2 regions of the Dyadobacter sp. 676 genome follow, and region 2 is predicted to be linked to the other one. Evidence: riboswitches for the same ligand, from Rfam matches in the RefSeq annotation. Region 2 holds a riboswitch; the other holds the start of a gene.
The links. Region 2 has a riboswitch for thiamine pyrophosphate ahead of thiS (sulfur carrier protein ThiS). Riboswitches for the same ligand answer to the same signal wherever they lie in the genome.
Positions count from the first base shown of each region.

Region 1: another riboswitch for thiamine pyrophosphate. It lies ahead of ABV298_RS16020 (TonB-dependent receptor); the one in region 2 lies ahead of thiS (sulfur carrier protein ThiS).

Region 1 covers NZ_CP159289.1:3,553,029-3,564,765, forward strand. The annotation lists gene ABV298_RS15995 (TolC family protein) at 1-731, opposite strand, end outside; gene ABV298_RS16000 (TetR/AcrR family transcriptional regulator) at 706-1,347, opposite strand; gene ABV298_RS16005 (arginine decarboxylase) at 1,888-3,366, shown strand; gene ABV298_RS16010 (HAD family hydrolase) at 3,608-4,132, opposite strand; gene hemE (uroporphyrinogen decarboxylase) at 4,135-5,163, opposite strand; gene ABV298_RS16020 (TonB-dependent receptor) at 5,191-7,638, opposite strand; TPP riboswitch at 7,708-7,802, opposite strand; gene ABV298_RS16025 (addiction module protein) at 7,811-8,113, opposite strand; gene rocD (ornithine--oxo-acid transaminase) at 8,261-9,523, shown strand; gene ABV298_RS16035 (S41 family peptidase) at 9,520-10,911, shown strand; gene ABV298_RS16040 (GH3 auxin-responsive promoter family protein) at 11,022-11,737, shown strand, end outside.
Region 2 covers NZ_CP159289.1:4,765,621-4,777,357, forward strand. The annotation lists gene ABV298_RS21295 (ATP-binding protein) at 1-370, opposite strand, end outside; gene ABV298_RS21300 (nitrilase family protein) at 470-1,411, opposite strand; gene ABV298_RS21305 (helix-turn-helix domain-containing protein) at 1,485-2,291, opposite strand; gene ABV298_RS21310 (HesA/MoeB/ThiF family protein) at 2,297-3,340, opposite strand; partial or broken gene thiH (2-iminoacetate synthase ThiH) at 3,466-4,585, opposite strand; gene ABV298_RS21320 (thiazole synthase) at 4,575-5,342, opposite strand; gene ABV298_RS21325 (thiamine phosphate synthase) at 5,336-6,772, opposite strand; gene thiC (phosphomethylpyrimidine synthase ThiC) at 6,772-8,679, opposite strand; gene thiS (sulfur carrier protein ThiS) at 8,718-8,960, opposite strand; TPP riboswitch at 9,032-9,127, opposite strand; gene ABV298_RS21340 (N-acetyltransferase family protein) at 9,270-9,773, shown strand; gene ABV298_RS21345 (bile acid:sodium symporter family protein) at 10,062-11,168, opposite strand; gene ABV298_RS21350 (RraA family protein) at 11,265-11,737, opposite strand, start outside.

The DNA of each region.
Region 1 (11,737 bases), 1.2 Mb from region 2:
AATTTAATAGGTTCATTTGCCGGCATTCCCATTTGAAACCTAAGTAGTGCATAACTGAGCTCTATCAGGTTTTGTACCTTCTGACGCTCGGTTTGCAGATTGTTAATCTGTACCTCAAGACGGTTCACATCAAGCAACTCTACAAAACCACTTGCATTCATGGCCTTTGTTTCACGCATGGACGAATCAACACGCGCGATGTTTAAATCCAACAATTTAGCCCGCTCTTCCGCGACTTGAGCGGAATAGTAAGCTTTGGTTACCGCCTCCGCAATCGACACTTTTGAAGATGTGATATTCTTCTGTGCTAGCTCGCGATAAGTCGCCGCTGCTTTCAGACCAATAAAATAAGAGCCGTTAAAAATGAGCTGGTTTAAAGTAGCCGAGGCAGAACCTTGCCACGGAATACCGAATTCGAGGGCTACCGGAGGGGCGTTTTCCGGGGCGGTAGGATCTGCAAAATTGGCTGGAAGAAAGAATCGTTGGATAATCACATTATCCACCAACGAAAGGTTTGCATTCACTTGTGGCAACCCGGTCGCACGAATCTCTCCAATCCGGGCTTCAGCAGAGACGGCGTCCAGCTGTGCATTCTTTACGTTCAGATTATGCTTTACGGCATAATCGACCGCTTCTTTGAGTGAATAACCGGTTTGTGCATGCAACGAAGTGAAACTTATTAGTGCCGTGAGCAGCATCAACGAGCTACGTATTGTTCTGGCATTTTTCATGGGTATTGAATTCAGTTGCTGGTTTATCTTTTATGGTGTTGTAGTATTCAAATCCTTTTTCCGAAAGTATGCCCCGCAGGAAATGATGCAGGAACTGCGTTTGTACGTGCATCATGTTGAATCGCTTTGAGGGATAAACGGTCGGGTCGAAAGCGAGCACGATTTGCTCCACGCGCAGGAGCGAAAGCACATCTATGTCGATGTCGGTTCGGTACAGGCCCATTTCGATGCCTTTCAGCAGGTTGTCACGAATATTCCGGATGATGTACTCGTGTTTGTAGTTCTGAAAAAGCTCCCACGCATTGGGGTAATATTTTTTCAGGTCGTACAGGAGCGTCGGGTTCATGTCGGCGAGCGTTTCTTGCATCTGCACTGTGGCATACATTGCTTCTTCGATCGGGTTTTCCGCAAGCTCTTCCAGTTTTTCCATCTGACATTTCTGCATCCGGATCTCCTCCTGGATCACCAGGGCTAGAATGGCCTCCTTGTCGGAGTAATGCTGGTAAATGGTACGTTTCGAAATTCCGAGGTCACGGGCAATGTCGTCCATCGTGACGCTTCGTATCCCGTAGCGCCAGAAAAGGTTCAGTGCCGATTTGATAATTCGCTCTTTCACAGCGGCAAATTTGAAATTTTCGAATGAAAAAAACTAAGGAAACTTTAAGAATGTTTAAAGTTTCCTGCCGATTAGTGACAATTCTCCGGAAAGAAGGCACAAAAGCAATGAACAAAGGTGCGAAAATGTTGATTTTTAGCGGGTCTGACGAGCTCTAAGCCGTTTTACAAGCGCCGCCATTTTGGGGAGTATCATAATAAATGGTTTTTAGTTGTTGAGAAATAATAGGATTATATTAAGAATGATTATTCAGGATATCAAGCGGCAAAGGCGGCGACTTATGCCGGCGCCTCATGGGCCGGTTTTCGAATTACGGCCTGAAAATAGGCAGCAGTCAACCGGTTGGTCAATTAAAAAATTATTAAGCGGGGATTTTCAGGTATGAACTTGGCAAATAGAGAGATAAATTGCTTTCGGCCGGGAATGATTTGCCGGTGATCCGTGTTTGGAAATGATGTATATTCTGACCAATTTTCGGGTCATTTTCGTTCCTATTTTTTAACACCCAATTCACTAATTGCCATCGCGACAAACAAATCAATGAAAAGCTACATTGACCTGATTCAGCAGACGTTCGAGTTTCCCACCATGGAGTTCAACGTTGATAATAATGAGTTGCTGTTCAACAATGTACCTCTGATGGATATCATCAAGGAACATGGTACGCCGTTAAAGATCAATTATCTGCCCAAGATCGGGGAACACATCGAGAATGCGAACATGTTCTTCCGGAATGCCTTCAAAAGACACAACTACAAAGGCACCTATACCTATTGCTATTGCACGAAATCGTCGCATTTCAGCTTTGTGCTGGAAGAGGCTTTGAAGCACAACATCCATATCGAAACCTCATCGGCTTTCGATATCCCCATTATCCGGGAGCTTTACCGCCGTGGCAAGGTTAATAAGAGTACTTACATTCTGGCAAATGGCTATAAACTGCCGCGCTACACGCAATACCTGAGCGAGCTGATCAACGAAGGTTTCAACGTGGTGCCTATCCTGGACAACCTCAAAGAGATCGAATCGTACGAACAACAGGTGACGGCGGATTCGGTGCAGTTCGGAATGCGCATTGCGACGGACGAGGAACCGAATTTTGCATTCTATACTTCGCGTCTGGGAATCCGTTATAATGATGTTCAGCAGCTTTATAAGGAGAAGATCGAGCCAAATCCTCGTTTCAAGCTCAAAATGCTGCATTTCTTCATTAATACGGGTATCAAGGATAGCGCCTATTACTGGAGCGAATTGACCCGCTTTATGTTCAAGTACTGCGAAATGAAGAAAATCTGCCCGGATCTCGACTCGATCGACATCGGCGGCGGCCTTCCGATCCAGACTTCACTGCAATCGAACTACGATTACCAGCAGATGATCGACGAGATCATCGAGAATATTCAGTGGATCTGCAATAAGAACAACGTTCCGGTGCCGCATATTTTCACGGAGTTCGGAAGCTACACCGTCGGTGAAAGCGGCGCGGTGATCTATGAAATCATCGACAAAAAGCTTCAAAACGACAAAGAGCTCTGGTACATGATCAACGGCTCGTTTATTACCCAGCTGCCCGATTCGTGGGGAATGAACCAGAAATACATTATGCTGCCGATCAACAACTGGGATAATCCTTACCAAAAGGTGAACCTCGGTGGCCTGACGTGCGACTCGCAGGATTTTTATAATTCAGAAATGCACAGCGCCGATTTGTATATGCCTATTTTCGAAGATAACGAGCCGCAATACATTGGTTTCTTCCACACAGGAGCTTATCAGGAATCACTGGGAGGTTATGGCGGCATCCAGCATTGCCTGATCCCTGCACCGAAACATGTGCTGGTGGATCGCGACGAAGAAGGCCGCATTACGACGCGCGTCTTCGCCGATGAGCAAAACAGCGATTCGATGCTGCGGATCTTAGGTTTCAAAGAGGAGCCTTTCGGAGCGCAGGATAGCAAGCCGGCTGTTGAAAAGCCGCATGTGGAACCGGAGGAAGAATTAGCGGAAACAAAAATCTGATACCGGATATAAAGTTCTTTGAATGAGTTCGTTATTAGTCAGGCTAAAACGCTCATTCAAAGAACTTAATTTTATATTTTTGTAGTGACAAAAACTTATACGAACTGGAAAATGAAAAAGATCTTACTTCTCCTGGCTGTTTGTGGAACATTGGCGGTAGCATCATCTTGCACCAAACACGCCTGTCCTGCTTACGGATCAGTACAGAAAACCCAGCCCGCGCCGGTAGTAAAAGCTTAATTTACTGCTGCAATATCAGCCTGGCGGCTTCCAGCAAATTCACAGCGGCGTAGTCTCCCGTCGATTTTTCTGCATTCGGGATGATGTGAACCGTTTTTAAGCCTACATTTTTTCCTGCTTCCATATCCCGGTCCCGGTCGCCGATCATCCACGATTGTGCTGGATCAATAGCATATTTGGCCATGGCCTTCTCGATCAGCAACGAGCCCGGTTTCCGCGATAATGAGTTACCGGAATAGGCCGGGTGGTAAGGCGAGAAATACAAATCGTCGAGTGCGTTACCGGAGGCCTTTTGCATCGCTTCGTGAATGGCATATACGTTCTCCGCCGTATAAAGTCCTTTGGCAATGCCGGCCTGGTTGGTGATGACAATTAGCAGATAACCCGCCTCTTTCAGCATTTGCAATGCTTCGACGACACCTTCGGGTATAACGAGCTCTTCCAGCTTGTACAAATAATCCGGGCAATCCTCATTCAGTACTCCGTCGCGATCGAGGAATACACATTTATTTTGATTCAAAACCATATTTACAGGGAGGAATACTCTTTAACCGCCTCTATGAAGCATCTTACCTTGTCCGGATCAGTGTCGGGGTAGACGCCATGGCCGAGATTCGCAATGTAGCGTTGTGTGCCAAACTGTTCCAGCATTTTCCTGACCTCCGCCCGGATCTGGTCGAAGGAAGAATAGAGTACGCAAGGATCGAGGTTGCCCTGCAATGTTTTGTCCGGGATCAGTTCACGCGATTCGGCGATGTCCATATTCCAGTCGAGGCCCACAACCGAACAACTTAGCGCGCCAATTTCTTTTCTGGCGAAAAATGCGCCTTTGGCAAAAACAGTTACGGGCACTTCGGTAATGGTGTCGCAAATCTGTTTGATATAAGGCAAAGAGAAAACGCGGTATTGTTCCGGCGACAGAATGCCCGCCCAGGAGTCGAAAAGTTGTACAATATCGGCACCGGCCGCGATCTGCGCTTTCAGATAGGCGATCGTGCTGTCGGTGATTTGTTGCAATAATGTATGTGAAAACTCCGGATCGGTGTATAAATGCTTTTTGGCTACCGAGAACGTCTTGGAGCCTTTGCCTTCCGTCATGTAGCAGAAGATCGTGAACGGCGCGCCCGCGAAGCCGATCAGCGGGACGCGGCCGGCGAGGCCTTCTTTCGTGATTTTAATGGCGTCCAGCACATATTTCAAATCCGTTTCCGGCTCCGCGATGTGCAGTTTTTGCAAATCATTCAAGGTGTGCACGGTGCTCGGGAAAACCGGCCCGCGCTGTTCCGCCATTTCGTAGGGCAGGCCCATTGCCTCGGGGATCACAAGAATGTCGGAAAATATAATGGCCGCATCGACGCCCAGCAAATCAACAGGTTGAAGGGTCACTTCTGCCGCCATTTCGGGTGTAGTGGCCAATTTGATAAAACTTCCGGCTTTCTCGCGAACGGCCCGGTATTCGGCAAGGATGCGTCCGGCCTGGCGCATCATCCAAACGGGCGTGCGTTCGGTCTTCTCCCCCCGCGCCGCCCGAAGCAAAAGGTCATTTTTCAGATTCATGCGGCAAAGGTAGGGAGAAAGTGGTTATCAAAACCTGAAATTCACCCCGACCAGGAAATTCCTTCCCGCTTGCGGGAAATAGAAGTTCTCTTGCGTAAGCGCGCCGCCCGCAATGTAGCCATACGTGTAGCCATTCGACTCATACTTTTCGTCCAGCACATTGTTAATCAGTAAATTGAAGCCAATTTCATTCGCCCAGGATGGCTTGATGGTCCAGGAAAGGCGGATATCGTTGGTCAGGTAGGCATCGAGTTTGCGGGTTTCTGTCGAGGTGTTGTCGAGATACTGCTTGCCTACATATTTGGTGAGTAATGCCAGTTCCAGGTTTTTATGCAGTGTATAAGCCACCTGACTCCCGACAATCACATTCGGAGAAAACGAAATATCCGATTTACCGTGATCTACGGTTTTATAACCACCGTTATCATAGTCTACAATGTATTCTGTAAAGTTTTTGATTTTGTTCTGGCTGAAAGTCGCGTTCGCATTCCATTTCAAATGGTTGTTGAAAACCACTGCGCCTTCCAGTTCGATACCGGTGCGGTAGCTTTCAGGCACATTCACGCGCACGGAGCCGCCCACGTCGTTGATCTGGCCGGTAAGTACAAGCTGGTTTTTGTAGCTCATCAGGTAATAATTTGCGGCAAATGCCCACTTTCCCTGTTGCGTGCGGAAACCGGCCTCTACATTCTGCAAACGTTCGCTTTTTGGGAACAAGTTCGCTGTGGATGAAGTGAAATCATCGCGGTTAGGCTCGCGGTTGCCGATGCTATATGATGCATAAACCGAACTTTGCTCAGCCAGTTGATAAGTAAGGCCAGCCTTTGGATTAAAGAACGAATAGGACTGGTCGAATGCGAGTTGAACGAGATCATTGTCGGTCCCGTGGATCGCGTGGCTAACGCGACGGTATTGGAGGTCGGCGAATGCCGTGAGCTTCTCGGTGAATGCGTAATACAGTTTCCCGTACAAGTTGAAATCCTTCTTTTTACCCGTGCTGAAATAGTATTGGTGCTCGTTCTCGATGTTGCCCGCATTGCGTGCCCAGATAATCTGGCCGTAATGGTCGCCGTCGTACCGGTTCCAGCCGCCGCCAAAGCTGGCGGTCAGCTTTTTGAAACTGTTGTAATCGAAGGAAAATGTGGTCCCGTAAAAGTAATTGTCGAGCCACCGCCGACGGATGAAGTCGGTGCTGGTGAGCGTGTCTTTGCCGATGACTACATTGGGAAGATTGTAATTGGCGTAATCGTCTGCCATACGATATTGTTCATAATAACCCAGTCCGCGTACGAGGAATGCGTTCAGATTGAATGTCAGTTTGTTACTAAGATTATGGGACGAAACGACCTGGTAATGGTCCTGGCGGTAGTTATCCACCTCGTTTTTATAGGTGTAAGAATTATAAGTCCGATTATTAGAATTGAGCAGATTTTGCGCATCTTTTTCGCCAAGGCCATTCCGGTCGATATAGGCCAGAATACCCTCGCGGTCACCGCGCAATTTCGCTTCCGGCACACCGTTCCACGACTGGTAAGTGCGTTCCTTTCCGGAAAAAACGTTCACTCGCACAAAGCTTTTCTTGCCAAAGTACCCGCCTGAAAGGTAGTAGGAATGCAATTCAGAAGAAGCCCGGTCTACAAAGCCGTCCGAAGACACCCGCGACAGCCGCGCGTCGAATGTAAACTTATCCTTAATCAGCCCCGAGCCAACTTTCAATGTATTTTTAAATGTATTGAAAGTGCCGTAGGAATTGTTCAGCTCCGCATAAGCCGCTTCGCGGAATGCATTGGTATTGATATTCACCGAAGCGCCGAATGCGCCTGCACCGTTCGTGGAAGCGCCCACGCCGCGCTGGATCTGGATGCTGCTTACCGACGAGGCAAAATCCGGCATGTTTACCCAGAAAACGCCTTGACTTTCAGCGTCGTTGTAAGGAATGCCATTCACAGTCACGTTAATACGGGTCGCGTCGGAGCCACGTATGCGCATGCCCGTGTAGCCCACGCCCCCGCCCGCGTCGCTCGTACTCACGAGGGAGGGCGAGAAGTTGAGGAGTACAGGCAGGTCCTGCCCGAGATTTTGTTTGTCGATTTGCGCGGCCGTTACATTAGTATAGGCCATACCCGTCTTATCGTTCACACGAGTGGCGTTGATGATCACCTCGTCGGCCTGGTAAGTGCTTTTGCTGAGCTTGATTTCCAGTTGGTTTGAAGCGCCGAGCGGAATTTTGGAAGTTTGATAGCCGATGTAGGAAATGCCCAGCGCATCGATATTCTCGGATATGTTTTTTAAAACAAAATGGCCGTCCTTGTCGGTGCTTGTGCCGCGGATTTCGCCGGCCTTAATAGTAGCGCCGGGCAGCGGCTTGCCGTCTTCCGCGTCGGTCACGCGGCCCGAGATTGTTTTTTGGGCAAAAGACAGGAGTGAAGAAGCGCTCAGCAAGAGCGTCAGCAGATAGGTAGTAATTTTTCGCATTGCGATCAATAATTACAACAGGCAGGGGCCACCTATCAAAAGTTCGATAAAATATTAACAGAAAACAGCCGGTTCCGGCTTTCTCTCCCTACGCCGGCATTACCCGGATCAGGTTAAATGGGTATGATCTCAGCCCGTTCGGTAGGGCACCCCTTGAGATTATGCTGCAAAATTAAGGGTTGGGAGTGGAAGATACTAGCAATGGGCTGCTATTGTTCCCACCTCTCTGCTTTATCGGGGTCCTGACTGGTGTGCCAGATCCCCTGATGGCTTCTTCTAAATCGAAAACGTCTTCCAGCCCGTTCTCGTAGGCCTCCAATCTTTCTGCCAGCAATTCCTTGTGCCATTCAGGAATTGGACACTCTTCGGCCTTGCCAATGTCCTGATATTTTGATTTAAGCGCATTCCAATCTGCGATAGGAATGTATACGCCCCGGGTTATCCCTTTTCTGTCTGAAATATATCTGAGTTTCATGACGATTCTTTTTTCAATGTTTGCACTTGCTGTCTAACAAATATAACCAATTAAATTCAATACATATTTTGCGCTTATCCGCATTTTAGCGGCGTTTTCCTTATTTTTACATATTTCAATGCTGACTTATTAATTGCCTGAATTACAATGAAAAACTATACAGACACGACGGATATCAGTGCTTCCCAGCATGCGATGGAACTGGAATACCGGTACGGAGCGCACAACTACAAACCAATGCCGGTAGTGATCGAACGGGGCTCGGGAGTTTTTTTGTGGGATGTAGAGGGAAAGCAGTATTTCGATTTCCTTTCGGCTTACAGCGCGGTGAGCCAGGGGCACTGCCATCCGAAAATTGTGAATGCAATGATCGAACAGGCTCAAAAGCTGACGCTCACGTCACGCGCATTCTATAACGACCGCCTCGGCGAATGCGAGAGGTTTCTTTGCGAATATTTCGGGTATGATAAGGCGCTGATGATGAATTCGGGCGTTGAAGGCGGCGAAACGGCGCTGAAACTGACCCGTAAATGGGCGTATAAAGTAAAGGGAATCGCTCCGGGCAAGGCCAAAACGGTGTACGCAGCCGGTAACTTCTGGGGCCGTACACTGGCGGCGATTTCGTCCTCGACAGACCCTTCTTCTACGAATGACTACGGCCCTTTCCTGCCCGGCTACGAAATCATTCCCTACAATGACCTGAATACGCTGGAAGGCCTGCTGAGAAGCGACCCCAATATTGCCGGGTTCATGGTGGAACCTATCCAGGGCGAAGCCGGTGTAGTAGTGCCGGACGAAGGTTATCTGAGGGGCGTGCGGGATTTGTGTACGAAATATAATGTCCTCTTCATTGCCGACGAGGTACAAACCGGCATCGGCCGCACGGGTAGGCGGCTGGCGTGTGACTGGGAAGGTGTGAAGCCGGACATTCTCGTTCTCGGGAAAGCGTTATCCGGTGGTACCATGCCAGTATCGGCCGCATTGGCCGATGACGAGGTAATGCTCACCATCGCGCCGGGCGAACATGGCTCTACTTACGGCGGTAATCCGTTGGCCTGTGCGGTCACCATCGCCGCATTGCAGGTCGTAGAGGAGGAAAATCTCGCCACAAATGCCGAACGAATGGGCCGGGTTTTTCGCGAAAGAATGCAGCGCCTTCAAAAGCAATGTTCTCTGATCGAAAACGTTAGAGGAAAAGGGTTGCTCAACGCGATTGTGATCAACGACACGGAGGATAGCGGCACGGCCATGGACCTTTGTTATAAAATGATGGAGAAAGGGCTCTTGTGCAAGCCTACGCATGGTAACAAAATACGTTTCGCGCCGCCATTGGTCATCAATGAGGCACAAACGGAGGAGGCTTGTCGTATTCTCGAAGAGGTATTTTTAGAAATGAACGGAAATCTATGAAACTGAGACTTTTCCTGCCTGTACTTTTCCTGGCCGCTTTCGTTTTTTCCTGCAAGGAGAAAAACGTAGACCCCAAGAATGATACCGAAACCAACCAGTGGATTTATTCCAATATGAAATACTGGTATTACTGGACCGACCACATTACGGCATCGCCCGATTACAATAAAACACCCGGCGACTTTTTCAATTCGTTGCTTTACAAGTACGACGCAACCGCCCGCCCCGACGGCGACCGGTTTTCGTGGATGCAGGAAGATGCCAAGGAATTGGAAGCGTCTTTGGGAGGCGAGTCGAAAACCAGCGGCATGGAGTACAAGCTGGTATATTTTCCGGCTAACACGAGTAATATAGTCGGTATCGTACTCTATGTGATCCCTGGCTCACCTGCCGCGAAGGCCGGCTTTGTGCGGGGCGATGTTTTCAGCAGCGTAAATGGCCAGAAACTGACGGACTCCAATTATTCCAAATTGTTGAACACGCAGGATAAGTTAACCTACACCCTGGCCGATATCGAGGACGGTACATTGAAGGAGACCACAACTACCAGAGACGTGACGCCCGTCGTGTTGCAGGAGGATCCGGTATTTTTCGATTCCGTATACACGGTTGGGGCGAGTAAAATCGGCTATGTGGTTTATCACCAGTTTATTCCGGAGCCTTATCAGGCAAATAACCAGGCATATGATAAAAAGCTGGACGCGATCTTTTCGGAATTTAAAAACAGCAACATCAATGCGTTGGTACTCGACTTGCGCTACAACCCCGGTGGCTATGTCAGCTCTGCGACGAACCTGGCAAGCCTCATCGGCAAGGTCACGGCCAACGACGTATTTTATTACAAGGAATACAACAAACAGGTCACCGAAACGAGTCTCAAAAAATACGGCGAGTCCTATTTCTACGATAAGTTCATTCAAAAAAGCCAGAATGTGGGCAGTAACCTGAAACACCTGGTGGTACTGGTATCGTCCCGCACGGCCTCGGCGAGCGAGCTGCTGATCAATGGTTTGAAGCCATTCATGACCGTGACATTAGTGGGTGGCAGGACGGTCGGAAAGAACGTCGGCTCGGTAACATTGAGCGATGAGAAAAACGGTATCCGGGTAGGTTTGCAGCCGATCGTGTCGAAATCATTGAATAAGGATAAAAAGTCGGATTACCATGTTGGTTTCGAGCCGGATGTGAAAGTGAACGAAGGCAATATCCTCTATCCTTACGGCGATCCGCGCGACCCTTTGCTGGGCGAGGCGTTATTTCAGATTACAGGCACACATGTAACGCGTCAGCTGCGTAGCGCGCGCGCGTTGCAGGAAGAAGCAAGTGCCGAACTATCGTCGTCGATCAGCCGGAAGGCCGGCGGCAGCAATATGTTCTACGACAGATAACGACCGGTTGATAAAATTTTTTGAATGGTGTGAGAACGGTATCCGACTGTTCTCGCACCATTTTTTATTGCTATTTTTACAGACTTGCGTATTCTAACTAATTGACCTTTATGAAGCTGGTAAACGATATGACTGTCTGGTTTATGAAGCGGCGCTTCGAACGGATCGAACAGTTTATGAAGTACCCTATTGAAACCCAGCAGCGTATATTTTCGGAATTGATCGAGACCGCCCGCTACACCGAATGGGGCAGCCGCTACAACTACGGACAGATCAAATCGGTAAGGGAATTTCAGGAGCAGGTACCTATTTCGGCTTACGAGCAACTTTACCCCTATATCGAGCGGGTATTGAAAGGCGAACCGAACGTGCTCTGGCCGTCGCAGATCGAATGGTTTTCCAAATCGTCGGGTACGACCAATGCGCGGAGTAAATTTCTGCCCGTTTCGCCCGAGGCACTGGAAGAGTGCCATTACGAAGGTGGCAAGGATATGATGACGTTGCTGATCAATAACCGGCCTGATACCCGTGTTTTCGATGGAAAAGGGCTGTCGATCGGAGGGACTTTGCATGCGAACCCATTTGATGATTACACACAGATCGGCGACGTATCGGCGGTCATTATGCAGAATCTGCCCTCCTGGGCGGAATTTATGCGTACGCCGCCGCTGGAAGTGGCTTTGATGGATCATTGGGAAAGCAAGCTGGATAAAATGGCGTCGATATGCTCACAGGAGAACGTGACGAGCATTCTCGGCGTCCCGACCTGGACGATCGTACTCCTCGACCAGATTCTGGAACGGACCGGTAAGAAGAATATGCTCGA
Region 2 (11,737 bases):
CCAATGGCTCGCCGGTTTTATTGGATAACTCAAATGCCGACGAGCCGCTGGCCAGGATGGTCAGTTTCGGAAACGAATCTATAAGCAGTTTAAGGGATTTGCCTATTTCAGGTACAACCTGTGCTTCATCGATGATAAGGAGTTCAATGTCAGCCACCCAACGACGGAACGCTGCCACACGCCTGTCCGACAGCAACGTAACCGTGTCGAGGTCCTCGGCATTGAGAAATAACGTTTTCCCGGTGAATTGTTTTTCCACAGTCCTCATCAAATGCGTTTTTCCCACGCGGCGGGCACCATAGACAATCAGTACCTTGTTCGAAGCTGTTTTATCAGTTATCTGTGAAAAAATATGTCTGGGAAAGTTCATTTTTTCTAAATTGGTTGAATTGACTGAATGAATTTAGCTAAATTTATTGAATACGCTCAATAAATTTAGCTAAATTCATTGAATATCCACCGAATTACATTATAGCCAGATTACCCTTTGCTCGGAAACGTGCCCTTGTCCGATAATGTCCCTGTAAAGTTCCGGCCTGCGGGCCTGGATGTAGCGGTGGCCGCCGGCTTGTTGCAGTTTTTCGGGGGTAAGGGTGGCAATGGTGAAGTCGTTGCCAAGCTTCCGGCATTCGGCGATGATGTCCCCGAACGGATCGAGGATCATGGAGCAACCGTTTTTGAGCTGATCGTCGTCCATACCGATAGGATTGGAAAATATGGCATAAACGGCGTTGTCGTAGGCGCGTGCGGGGAGCCATTTCATCAGCCAGGCGCGGCCTTTGAGACCGTCGAACTCCTGCCGCAGGGATGTGGGGTCGGCTTCGCGGTTGTACCAGAGGGCCGGATCGACAAACCCGGCGCCCGGGCGGGTCGAAGGCGTGCACATGGTTACGTGCGGCATGAAAATAATATCTGCGCCCAGCAGTTTCGTTGCCCTGACATTCTCTATAATATTGTTGTCGTAGCAAATGAGAATGCCGCATTTCCAGCCAAACAGGTCGAAAATTACATATTGATCGCCCGGGGTAAGGTGAGGGTTGATGAACGGATGCAGCTTCCGGTATTTGGCGACCAGGCCATTTTTATCGACGCAAACATAGGCTTTATACATTTTCCCGGCGGCGTCTTTCTCGAATAGGCCCGCGAGCACCACTATGTCGTGCTCGGCTGCGATATCCTGCAACGCGCGAATGCTCGGGCCGTCGGGAATAAGTTCGGCCACTTCAAGTAACTGTTCCCGCGACAAATGCCGCGCAAAAGTGTACCCCGTAATGGAGCATTCATGGAATGCGATGACGTCGGCGCCCGCTTTGGCCGCCTCGCCGGCAAGCTGGCGGATCACGCCGAGATTGTAGTCTTTATCGCCGCTTTTATTTTCGAACTGGGCGGTTGCGATTTTGATCGGTTTCATAGCTGGCTTTTTTTCTCAAAAGTAAATGCTTGGGATCGTACATGTATTGTACAAACCCGACAAGTGGCGGAAACTAATGAGCAAGCCGTACCAAATTGGCCGCGAGGACGTTTTGCGGGCCGAGGTACTGGCCGGGCGTAAGGCCGGAAAGGTTTTTCATTTCGCGGATAAGGTGTGCCTGGTCGAAGAAGCCGGCTTCGCAAGCGATGGCGGCGAGCGATAAGTCCCCGTTTTTTCTACGGAGCATTCTGAGTGCGTATTGCATACGGACGACACCCGCGTAGCGTTTCGGCGAAATGCCGATCCGTTCTTCGAATTTGCGTTGAAGCTGGCGTTCGGTAGTGCCGGTCAATGCGGCGAGCCGGGTGACGGGAACAAGGCCGTTTTCACTATGGATAGCCTGGACGGCGTGCGTTATCAACGCGTCACAGCTGCCGGATTCCTTTAATTGGGATAGCAAAAAGCGCTCTGCCGCCCGGATCTTATCGTGAATAGCAGGTAGGGAGGCAATCTCGTCGCTCACCCATGCCGGGTCGGTTTTAAAGCATTCCTCGCATCCGACAATCTGGTTTCTCAATTCCGACGCGGGCATTTTAAACAACGCGGCCGCCCCGAACGGATAGAGTACGGCAATGAGCAGGCGGACATTGCCTTGCGCCCAAACATTCCGATAGGTGTCGAGCTGGCCATATAAAAAGCAGCCGGGCAGGCACGTGAGCCCGGGATACATTTCATGCTGGTAAAAAAGCGCGTTGCCGTAATTGAACACGACTCCGGTATTCCCATCCGAAAAAATCCGCATGGCCGATTGCGTATCACTTTCTATGATCAGAAAATGCCGTACTACGTCGGAAAGGAGAGGTGTCGGTTTGATTTGCATAGTGCTTACCAGTGCTGCGCCCAGAAACTCTGACCATCGTAGCCGCTTTGTGCCAGCAATTTGGCGGCTTGCAGGCTTCTTTTGCCGCTGTTGCAGTAAAAAACGACTTTTTTACCCGATGGAAAAGTTTCGATACTTTCCGGGATTTCGGAGAGCGGGATATTCTCGCCACCGAAATTATCCGCCTCAAATTCATAATATTCGCGCACATCCACAAGCAAAACCTGTTCGGGATCGGCTTTCTGCAAAGCTTCAAACTCGTCGTAGGACATCTCGCGTGTATTTCCCTCAACCGGCTGTTTAGTAGCCATTTCCGGAGATTTTACAGGAGCTGCCGCTGTGGACCGGGAGAACTCAAAGATAGATTGGGTATTTGAAAGTGCATTGATAACCAGCAGTTTACCCGATAGCGGCTCGCCTATGCCGGCAACAATTTTGATCGCCTCGTTGGCCATGTAAGTGCCGATAATGCCCGGCAAGACACCCATTACACCGGCTTCCGCACAATTATCACCTTCTTCCGCATCCGGAAAAAGGCACCGGTAGGTAGGTCCGCCCTTGTAGTTGAACACCGAAACCTGCCCTTCGAAGCGCAGAATGGAGCCGAATACGAACGGTTTGTTCAATTCCACACAAAAATCATTGACCAGGTAACGCGTTTCGAAGTTGTCGGAGCCGTCGATGACCAGGTCGTAGCCGCTGAGCAAATCGGTCGCGTTGTCGGCAGAAAGCCGGTCGGGGTAGGCTGTAAGGCGTACGAACGGATTGAGTACCGAGAGTTTTTCGACCGCGGTGATGGCCTTGTTTTTACCAATATCGTCGGCGGCGTAGAGTATTTGCCGGTGAAGGTTGGTGAGGTCCACGGTGTCGTCGTCGATAATGCCGATTTTACCCACTCCTGCCGCTACCAGGTATTGCAGGATCGGGCAGCCAAGCCCGCCGGCACCCACGACGGCCACTTTGCCCGCACGCAGTTGCTCCTGCCCGGCCAGGCCCATTTCCGGCATGATAATCTGCCTGGCATACCGTTTGCGTTCGATGGGGGTCATGGTTTAATGATTGAATGAGTGAATGATTGAATGATTGAATGATTGAATGATTGAATGATTGAATGATTGAATGATTGAATGAGTGGGTTATTTGATGGGGGGGCTGATTACCGACATTCGGTCATTCAATCATTCAAAATTAAACTTGCGTCCCAATCCTTCCAAACAGGCTCGTAGCCGGCGCTTCGGATCATCGCGGCGACCTCGGCGGGGCTTCGTTCGTCGGAGATCTCGAACTGTTCGAGCGACTCTGGTTCGACCGCGTAGCCACCGGGATTGGTTTTGGAACCGGCGCTGATGGATGTTACACCCAATTGAATGCAATGGTTCCTGAACTTCTCGGATTCGCGCGTGGAAAGCGATAGCTCGACTTCCCCGTTAAAAATCCGGTACGCGCAAATGAGCTGTACGAGTTCCCGATCGCTCATTTCCACTTTCGGTTCGAGTCCCCCCCGAAAACGGGCGCAGACGTGGAAAAGAAAGGCTGTAACGCGTTTGCCAGTATGTTTTTTCAAGGTAATTCAAATGCAGGGCGGTGAAAAAACTGTCGGTGCGCCAGTCTTCCAAACCTATTAATACCCCAAGTCCCATTTTGTGGATACCGGCCTGGCCGAGCCTGTCGGGTGTTTCGAGGCGATAGTTGAAATTCGCTTTTTTGCCTTTAGGGTGATGTTTCCGGTAATCTTCCTGATGATAGGTTTCCTGATAAACCAATACTGAATGCAGTCCGAGCGGAATCAGCTCTTCATATTCTTCCTGGTCGAGGGGCTGCACTTCCATCGAAACCTGTGCGAAATGCGGGCGGATTAGTTCCAGTACTCTTTTGAAATACGGCACGTGTACAGTCTGGTTCGCTTCGCCGGTAACCAGCAATACGTGTTCGTAACCCATGTTTTTGATCACTTCTACTTCCTGCAAAATCTCCGCGTCGGTCAAGGTACGACGGCGCACCTTGTTGTCGAGACTGAACCCGCAATAGGTACATATGTTGGTACACTCATTAGACAAATACAGCGGCACATACATTTGAATGGTGTTGCCAAACCGTTCCCTCGTCAGTCGCCGGCTGAGCTTCGCCATCGGTTCCAGATAGGCTGCGGCTGCGGGGGAGACCAACGCCTTGAAATCTTCCAATGTCCTTTTCGGGGCTGTTAATGCCTTTTCGACATCCGCCGCCGTTTTGGAATAAATAGCTTCCTTGACGGTATCCCAGGAATACCGTGCGAATTCTTCTTTAAAGCTCATCCAGAAATGCGGTTAATGGGCTGCTGGCTACCGCCAGATTACCTTTTGATCCTAATTTGGCTTCATATGCCATTCTTCCCGAGTACACGGCCAATTTGAAAGCCTCCGCCATGGCCACGGGGTCGCCGGCTATGGCAATGGCCGTATTGACGAGCACCGCATCGGCCCCGATTTCCATTGCCTTCGCCGCATCCGACGGCGCGCCAATGCCTGCGTCGACTACCACGGGGATTGTGCTTTGTTCGATAATGATTTCGAGGAAATCAATTGTTTTTAACCCCTTGTTGCTGCCGATGGGCGAGCCCAGCGGCATTACCGCCGCCGCACCGGCTGTTTCGAGCCGTTTACAAAGGACGGGATCGGCGTGGATGTAGGGCAGGATAATGAAGCCCAGTTTGGCGAGCTCCTCGGTTGCCTTCAACGTCTCGACGGGATCCGGCATGAGGTATTTGGGGTCGGGATGGATTTCCAGTTTCAGCCAGTTGGTTTCCAGCGCCTCGCGCGCAAGCTGGGCGGCGAAAACCGCTTCTTTGGCCGTACGCACGCCCGAAGTATTAGGTAATAACTGGATGTGATTATGGGACAAATGGCTCAAAATGTCGTCGCCCTGATCATGCACATCCACCCGGCGCAAAGCTACCGTCACCAATTCGGAGCCCGAAGCAAGCAGGGCCTTTTCCATTACCGTCGTCGAACTGAACTTGCCGGTACCGGTAAAGAGCCTCGACTGAAATGTTTTGTCTGCGATTGTCAGCATAATGCTTGTTGGATTTGGTAAAATGTTTTTTGCGGGTCGGCCGCGTTAATGAGCGAGGAAGACATAGCAACACCATAAATGCCGGTCGAACGGATTTCCGGAATGTCGTCGGACGTAATGCCGCCGATGGCGATAATGGGCGTGGCGTACCCGGCTGCCTGCATTTGCCGCATCAGGGCCGTGTAGCCACCTATGCCGAGGATCGGGCTGAGGTTTTGCTTGGTGCTGGTAAACCGGAATGGCCCGAGGCCGATATAGTCCGCGCCTTCGCCGACCCGCAAGGCGATGTCTTCCCAGGTATTGGCCGTCCCGCCGATCACCATTTCCCCGCCCACGAGCGAGCGCGCCTCAGGCACGGGCATGTCCGCGAGGCCCAGGTGCAGGCCATACGCCCCCACGGCCGCGGCGACGCGGGGGAAGTCGTTGATAACCAGCTTTGCCCCGAAACCATCGCACAAGCGGATGGCTTCCCAGGCGATCGGCAGCACTTCTTTCTCGGAGCGATTCTTCACCCGCAGCTGAATCCACCGGCAGCCCGCTTCCAGGGCCAGGCGAATGCTGCCGATATGGGACATTGTGGCAGTTTCATTGGAGATGAAATGCAATTTATCTACAAAATTAACCCCATCCTTTTTCTTCTGATCCCCGGGTTGAGACCCGGGGCAATGGACAGCTTTTGCTTTGCAATCAATTTGCTTTTCTATCCATGTATCGGCAGATGCATCCGATTCTAATGCTAAATCTATTGCCCCGGGTTTTAACCCGGGGATGAAAGATGATTGCTGAGATGATGATTGCTGAAATGATGAATGCTGAGCTGATTTTGGATATGATTGCAATGATTTCAGATCTTCAAATTGGGCAATAGCATTGTCAGGATTTTGCCAAATGTTCCCAAGCACTGCTGCGCCATCAAAGCTCATTTCCAGCGCAGATTTCAAGTTTTCTGCATCAATACCCCCCAATGCGATGACTTTACCCGGGAAACTGTATTTGTTCATTCTGAAATTGACGGGCAGCTTGGAGCAATAGCCTTCTTTTGAGATACTATCAAACACGGGCCCTAAAAATGCATAGTCAAAGCAATGGGAGAGCCTTTCAAGCGCTTCGGGATAATGTATAGAAGTACTGATTGTAAATCCATGGCTTTTTAATGCTTCCAATGTTTCGCCGCTCTGCGCCAGCCTGTCCTTTTCTGTAAAATGCAACCCTTTAATGCCAAATTCTTCCGCGAGCGCGTGATGCTGATGCAACGCAATGCGCCCCCGGAAACGCGGTTCGATTTGTCCGAGCAATGCACGCAGGTCTGTTTCGCTTGCCCCGGGCTTGCGCACATGCAGGCGCGCGAGCCCGCTTGCGAAGAGCAGGTTGAGGATACCGGCTTCGCCGGGCAGCATTTCAGGGTGTGTTATGACGATCAGGTCTTCCATCACAGATAAATTTGGCTGCCCTTCTCGGCAAATTCCCTCGCCTTTTGCTGCATGCCTTCGGCAACGGCTTCTTCGGTAGTCAGGCCATTATTTTCGGCAAAGTCGCGTACATCCTGCGTGATTTTCATCGAGCAGAAATTCGGCCCGCACATCGAGCAGAAATGCGCGACTTTGGCACCTTCCGCAGGTAAGGTCTCATCGTGGAACTCGCGGGCGGTATCCGGGTCGAGCGAGAGGTTGAACTGGTCTTCCCAGCGGAACTCGAAGCGGGCTTTGCTCAATGCGTTGTCGCGGTACTGAGCGCCAGGGTGACCTTTGGCGAGGTCGGCGGCGTGAGCGGCGATTTTGTAGGTGATCACACCATCTTTCACATCTTTTTTGTTGGGTAATCCCAGATGCTCTTTCGGGGTTACATAGCAAAGCATGGCCGTGCCGAACCAGCCGATCATGGCCGCACCGATGGCCGAGGTAATATGGTCGTAGCCCGGCGCGATGTCGGTCGTCAATGGGCCGAGCGTGTAGAATGGCGCCTCGTGGCAATGTTTCAACTGCTTTTCCATATTCTCCTTGATCAAATGCATCGGTACGTGGCCGGGGCCCTCGATGATGGTCTGCACGTCGTGTTTCCAGGCAATCTTGGTCAGTTCGCCGAGTGTTTCCAGCTCCGCGAATTGCGCGGCGTCGTTGGCATCCGCGATGCTGCCGGGGCGCAGGCCGTCGCCCAGCGAAAATGCGACGTCGTAAGCCTTCATGATCTCGCAGATTTCCTCGAAATGTGTGTACAGGAAATTCTCCTTATGATGAGCCAGGCACCATTTAGCCATGATCGACCCTCCGCGTGAGACGATACCGGTAATGCGTTTGGCCGTCAGCGGAATATAGCGGAGCAGCACGCCTGCGTGGATCGTAAAATAATCCACACCCTGCTCTGCCTGTTCGATCAATGTGTCGCGGAAAAGCTCCCAGGTCAGGTCTTCGGCTTTGCCATTTACTTTTTCCAAAGCCTGGTAAATAGGCACGGTACCGATCGGCACGGGCGAGTTGCGGATAATCCATTCGCGGGTTTCATGGATATTTTTGCCGGTCGATAAATCCATGATCGTATCCGCGCCCCAGCGGCAAGCCCAGACGGCCTTTTCCACTTCCTCTTCAATGGTCGAAGAAACCGCCGAGTTACCGATATTGGCGTTGATCTTCACCAGGAAATTCCGGCCGATAATCATCGGTTCGCTTTCGGGATGATTGATATTGGACGGGATCACGGCTCTTCCCGCAGCGACCTCCTGCCTTACAAATTCGGGCGTGATGTGGCTTTTGGGTGTGTTTGCGCCAAAACTGTGACCCGCGTGCTGGTGTCCCAGTGCGCCCGCTTGGCCGTTCAGCGACTGCAAATGGGTGTCAATCCGCTGGTTTTCGCGTATCGCGATGTATTCCATCTCCGGCGTGATGATGCCCTTTTTCGCATAATGCAGCTGGGATACGTTCCGGCCGGGTTTCGCCCGAAGTGGTTTGGCATTGTGGGCGAACCTTAAATGATCCAGTTTGGGATCGGCGAGGCGCATTCTGCCGTATTCGGACGAAATCGTTTCCAGCTCCTCCACGTCGCCGCGCTGACGTATCCACGCCGCGCGCAATGCGGGAAGGCCTTTTTTAACATCTATTTCAATATTTGGATCGGTGTAAGGCCCGCTCGTGTCGTAAACGGTAACCGGCTCATTGGGCTCGCTGGCTTCGGGTTGGCCCGGACGCGGGCCGCCCGAGCGCGGGCCGCCATGTATCCGGGTATCGTTCAGCGAAATCTCGCGCATGGCCACGGAAATGTCGTGGATTTGTCCTTTGACATATATTTTCTTCGAATTGGGGAACGGCTCGCGGGTGATGGTTTCCGGTGTTTTTTCTGTTTTCATGATGATGTTTTCTGGTTAAATGGTGGGATTGCAAGGGCTTATCCGCCTTGCGTGGCGGTAATGACGGTGACGTGGTCGTTGGGAGAGAGCAGGCGCGTGGGCCAGTCGGATTTCGGGACTACCGATTGATTGATGGCAATCGCAATGCCTTTTACACGCGACACGTCCGCGACATTTGCGGGAGTCCCGTGATCGCCGGACGGAAAAAGTTCGGACACAATCTGCCCCAGCGTGCAGGATGCCGCGATTTCCCTGGATTGACCGTTGATGGTGATTTCCATTCCTGATTCAGTTTTAAATGTAAAAACCTTAGGAATGGACCTATGAGGAAAGAATAAACGGAGATACGTGCACAGTAACTCCTGCTTTTCCCTTCGGCAGTACTAGCTGCATCAGGTTCAAAGGGTATAATCTCAGTCCGCATGTCGGGACACCCCTAAAGTTGAAGCAAAGCTATTCTAAATTCAGGATTTTCAAAAGAATTAGAAAAAAACGTAAGCCGGATGGCGGTTTAGGCGTGAATTTTTTTAAAATTATAAGGTATTTTTGGCCCTTATTAATAAACCTGTATAACGACCTGCTTTATTTTGATGGATTTGATCATCAGAAGTGCGGCTCCTAAGGATCTGCCTTCGCTGTTGGAAATTATCAACCACGCTATTCTGAACACCACGGCTATTTATGACTACGAACCACGGACCATGGAACAACAAAAGGCCTGGTTTGAGCAGATGTTCTATGACGGTATGCCGGTGATTGTGGCGGAGCTGGAGGGCGAAGTGATCGGTTATGGTTCCTACAATATTTTCCGTCCCAAAATCGGGTATAAATTCAGTGTGGAGCATTCGATTTATCTGGACGAGAAGTCGAGGGGAATGGGCGTAGGCGGCAAATTGCTCGGCAGCCTCATTCAGCGTGCGAAAGAATCAGGGTTACATACAATGATTGGGTGCATTGATGCTTCCAATCGCGCAAGCATCGAATTTCACAAGAAATACGGGTTTGTGGAAAAGGGTTATCTTAAAGAAGTCGCCTATAAGTTCGACCAGTGGCTGGATCTGGTGTATATGCAATTGTTGTTGGAGGAGGATTGATATTTTTGAGGAGGAAGGAGGAAGGGGAGGAGGTTGATTGGATGGGGGCGGGAGTGGTCAGGTATTGTCAGGAGTGGTCAGGGTTAGTCGGGAATGGTCAAGATTAGTCAGGAATGGTCAGGGTTAGTTGAGAAGAGTTATCCAATAAAATTGACAATACTTGACAATACTTGACAATACTTGACAATACTTAACAACACCTCACAACAATCAACAACACTTGACAATACCTGACAACACTTGACAAAACGAGACGAGGCGCAGCTTACACTACGCCTCGTCTCGTTTTCAATGGGCCCTGCCCGTTTCGACGTAAGTGTCTTCATCGCCGGTTGGCTTTCCTTGCCACCAGGACGCGAGAATGGAGCCGGTGATGTTCATCAGCGGTCCGAAAATCGCGGGGGCGAGGCCGACGGTCGCCATTTTGCCCATTTCCTTGGCGATACCGGAAGCTAATCCCCCGTTTTGCATGCCTACTTCGATGGCAATGGTACGGCAGTCGCGCTCGCTCATACGGAACAAACGTCCCGACCAGTAACCGAGTGTGTAGCCCGAAAGGTTGTGGATCAATACAAGCAGCAATAACGCAGGCCCGATGGAAAGGAGGCTGTCGCGACCGGCAGCCGTGATGATCACGATGATAAATGCGATCCCGCCCATTGAAACCAGCGGCATGGCGGCGTCGAGCCATTTCACTTTTCCGCTGAAAAGCTTGTTAAAGATCAGCCCCGCGCCGATTGGAATGATTACCATTTTGATAATATCCCACATCATATGAAGCGTGTCGATCTTCACAAACGCGCCGGCGAGCATGCTCATCAGGATCGGCGTCACGATCGGGGCGAGCATGGTGGAAATGGCGGTAATGGTGATCGACAATGCTAGGTTGGCTTTGGCGAGATAAGAGATCACATTGGACGCCATGCCATTCGGCGAGCAGCCGATGAGGATGATCCCCGCAGCGATTTCGGGCGGGAAGCCGCTGAGGTTGGCCAGCGTATAGCCGATCGTTGGCATAATGATGAAATGGCTGATTACGCCGATTAACACGCCTTTGGGCATTTTAACCACACCCACGAAGTCCTGGAAACTCATGGAAGTACCCATGCCGAACATGATGACCTGAATGAGTGGAGTGATCAGGGTTGAAAGTTTGAAGTCACCCACAGAAAGGAAGTGCTGCGGGTAGTACAATGCCGTGGTCACTGCAGCAAAAATGACGGTGGTGTAGGTAAAACCTTTCAGTTTTTCATAGCCTCTGAAACTAATGGCCGTCGACAGAAAAAAAGCGATAAAGAAAGGGCCGGCCGAGGGCAGGCTGCCGGTGAAAGCGAGGTAGAGTGCGATCAGCAGACAAACCGCGGCGACACCCGACATGAGCTTGTAAATATTCATATAAATGTATTTAAAATGCAATTTTAAAAATGCGAAAGAAAATTCCTGTCTGTTTCACCAAACAGGAAATGCTGAAAACCGGTCGCGATTACTCGCCTACCAGGTTCTTTTTTTCATGTATTCGTCTAGTTCCGAACGCTTCATGGGAATTTCGTTCGGGTTTTTGTCGAGCCATTTGAGGAAGTCGGTTTTCAGGGCGTCGGTCCATTGGCTGTCGATCTGGCCGGGGGTGTATTTGCCTTCTTTCAGCATTTGAATACCGAATTTATCACGCAATGCGATGAACTCGGCCGTTTGCACCACTTTCTCTACCATGTGCGCAGGCACGAAGATTACCCCTTCTTTTTTGGCTAAAACGAGGTCGCCTGGGAGCACCACGGCGCGTCCGATGCGGATAGGCGTATTGATGCCGGTTACCACGGCGTCTTTTAAATAGGAAGGGTCGAAATCACGGACGAACGCATTGAAGCCGGGGATTTTGGAAAGTCCGTCGAGGTCGCGCACGGAGGCGTCGAATACCACACCGTTGCCTGTTTTGGCGAAAATAGAGTTCGCGAGATTGTCGCCGA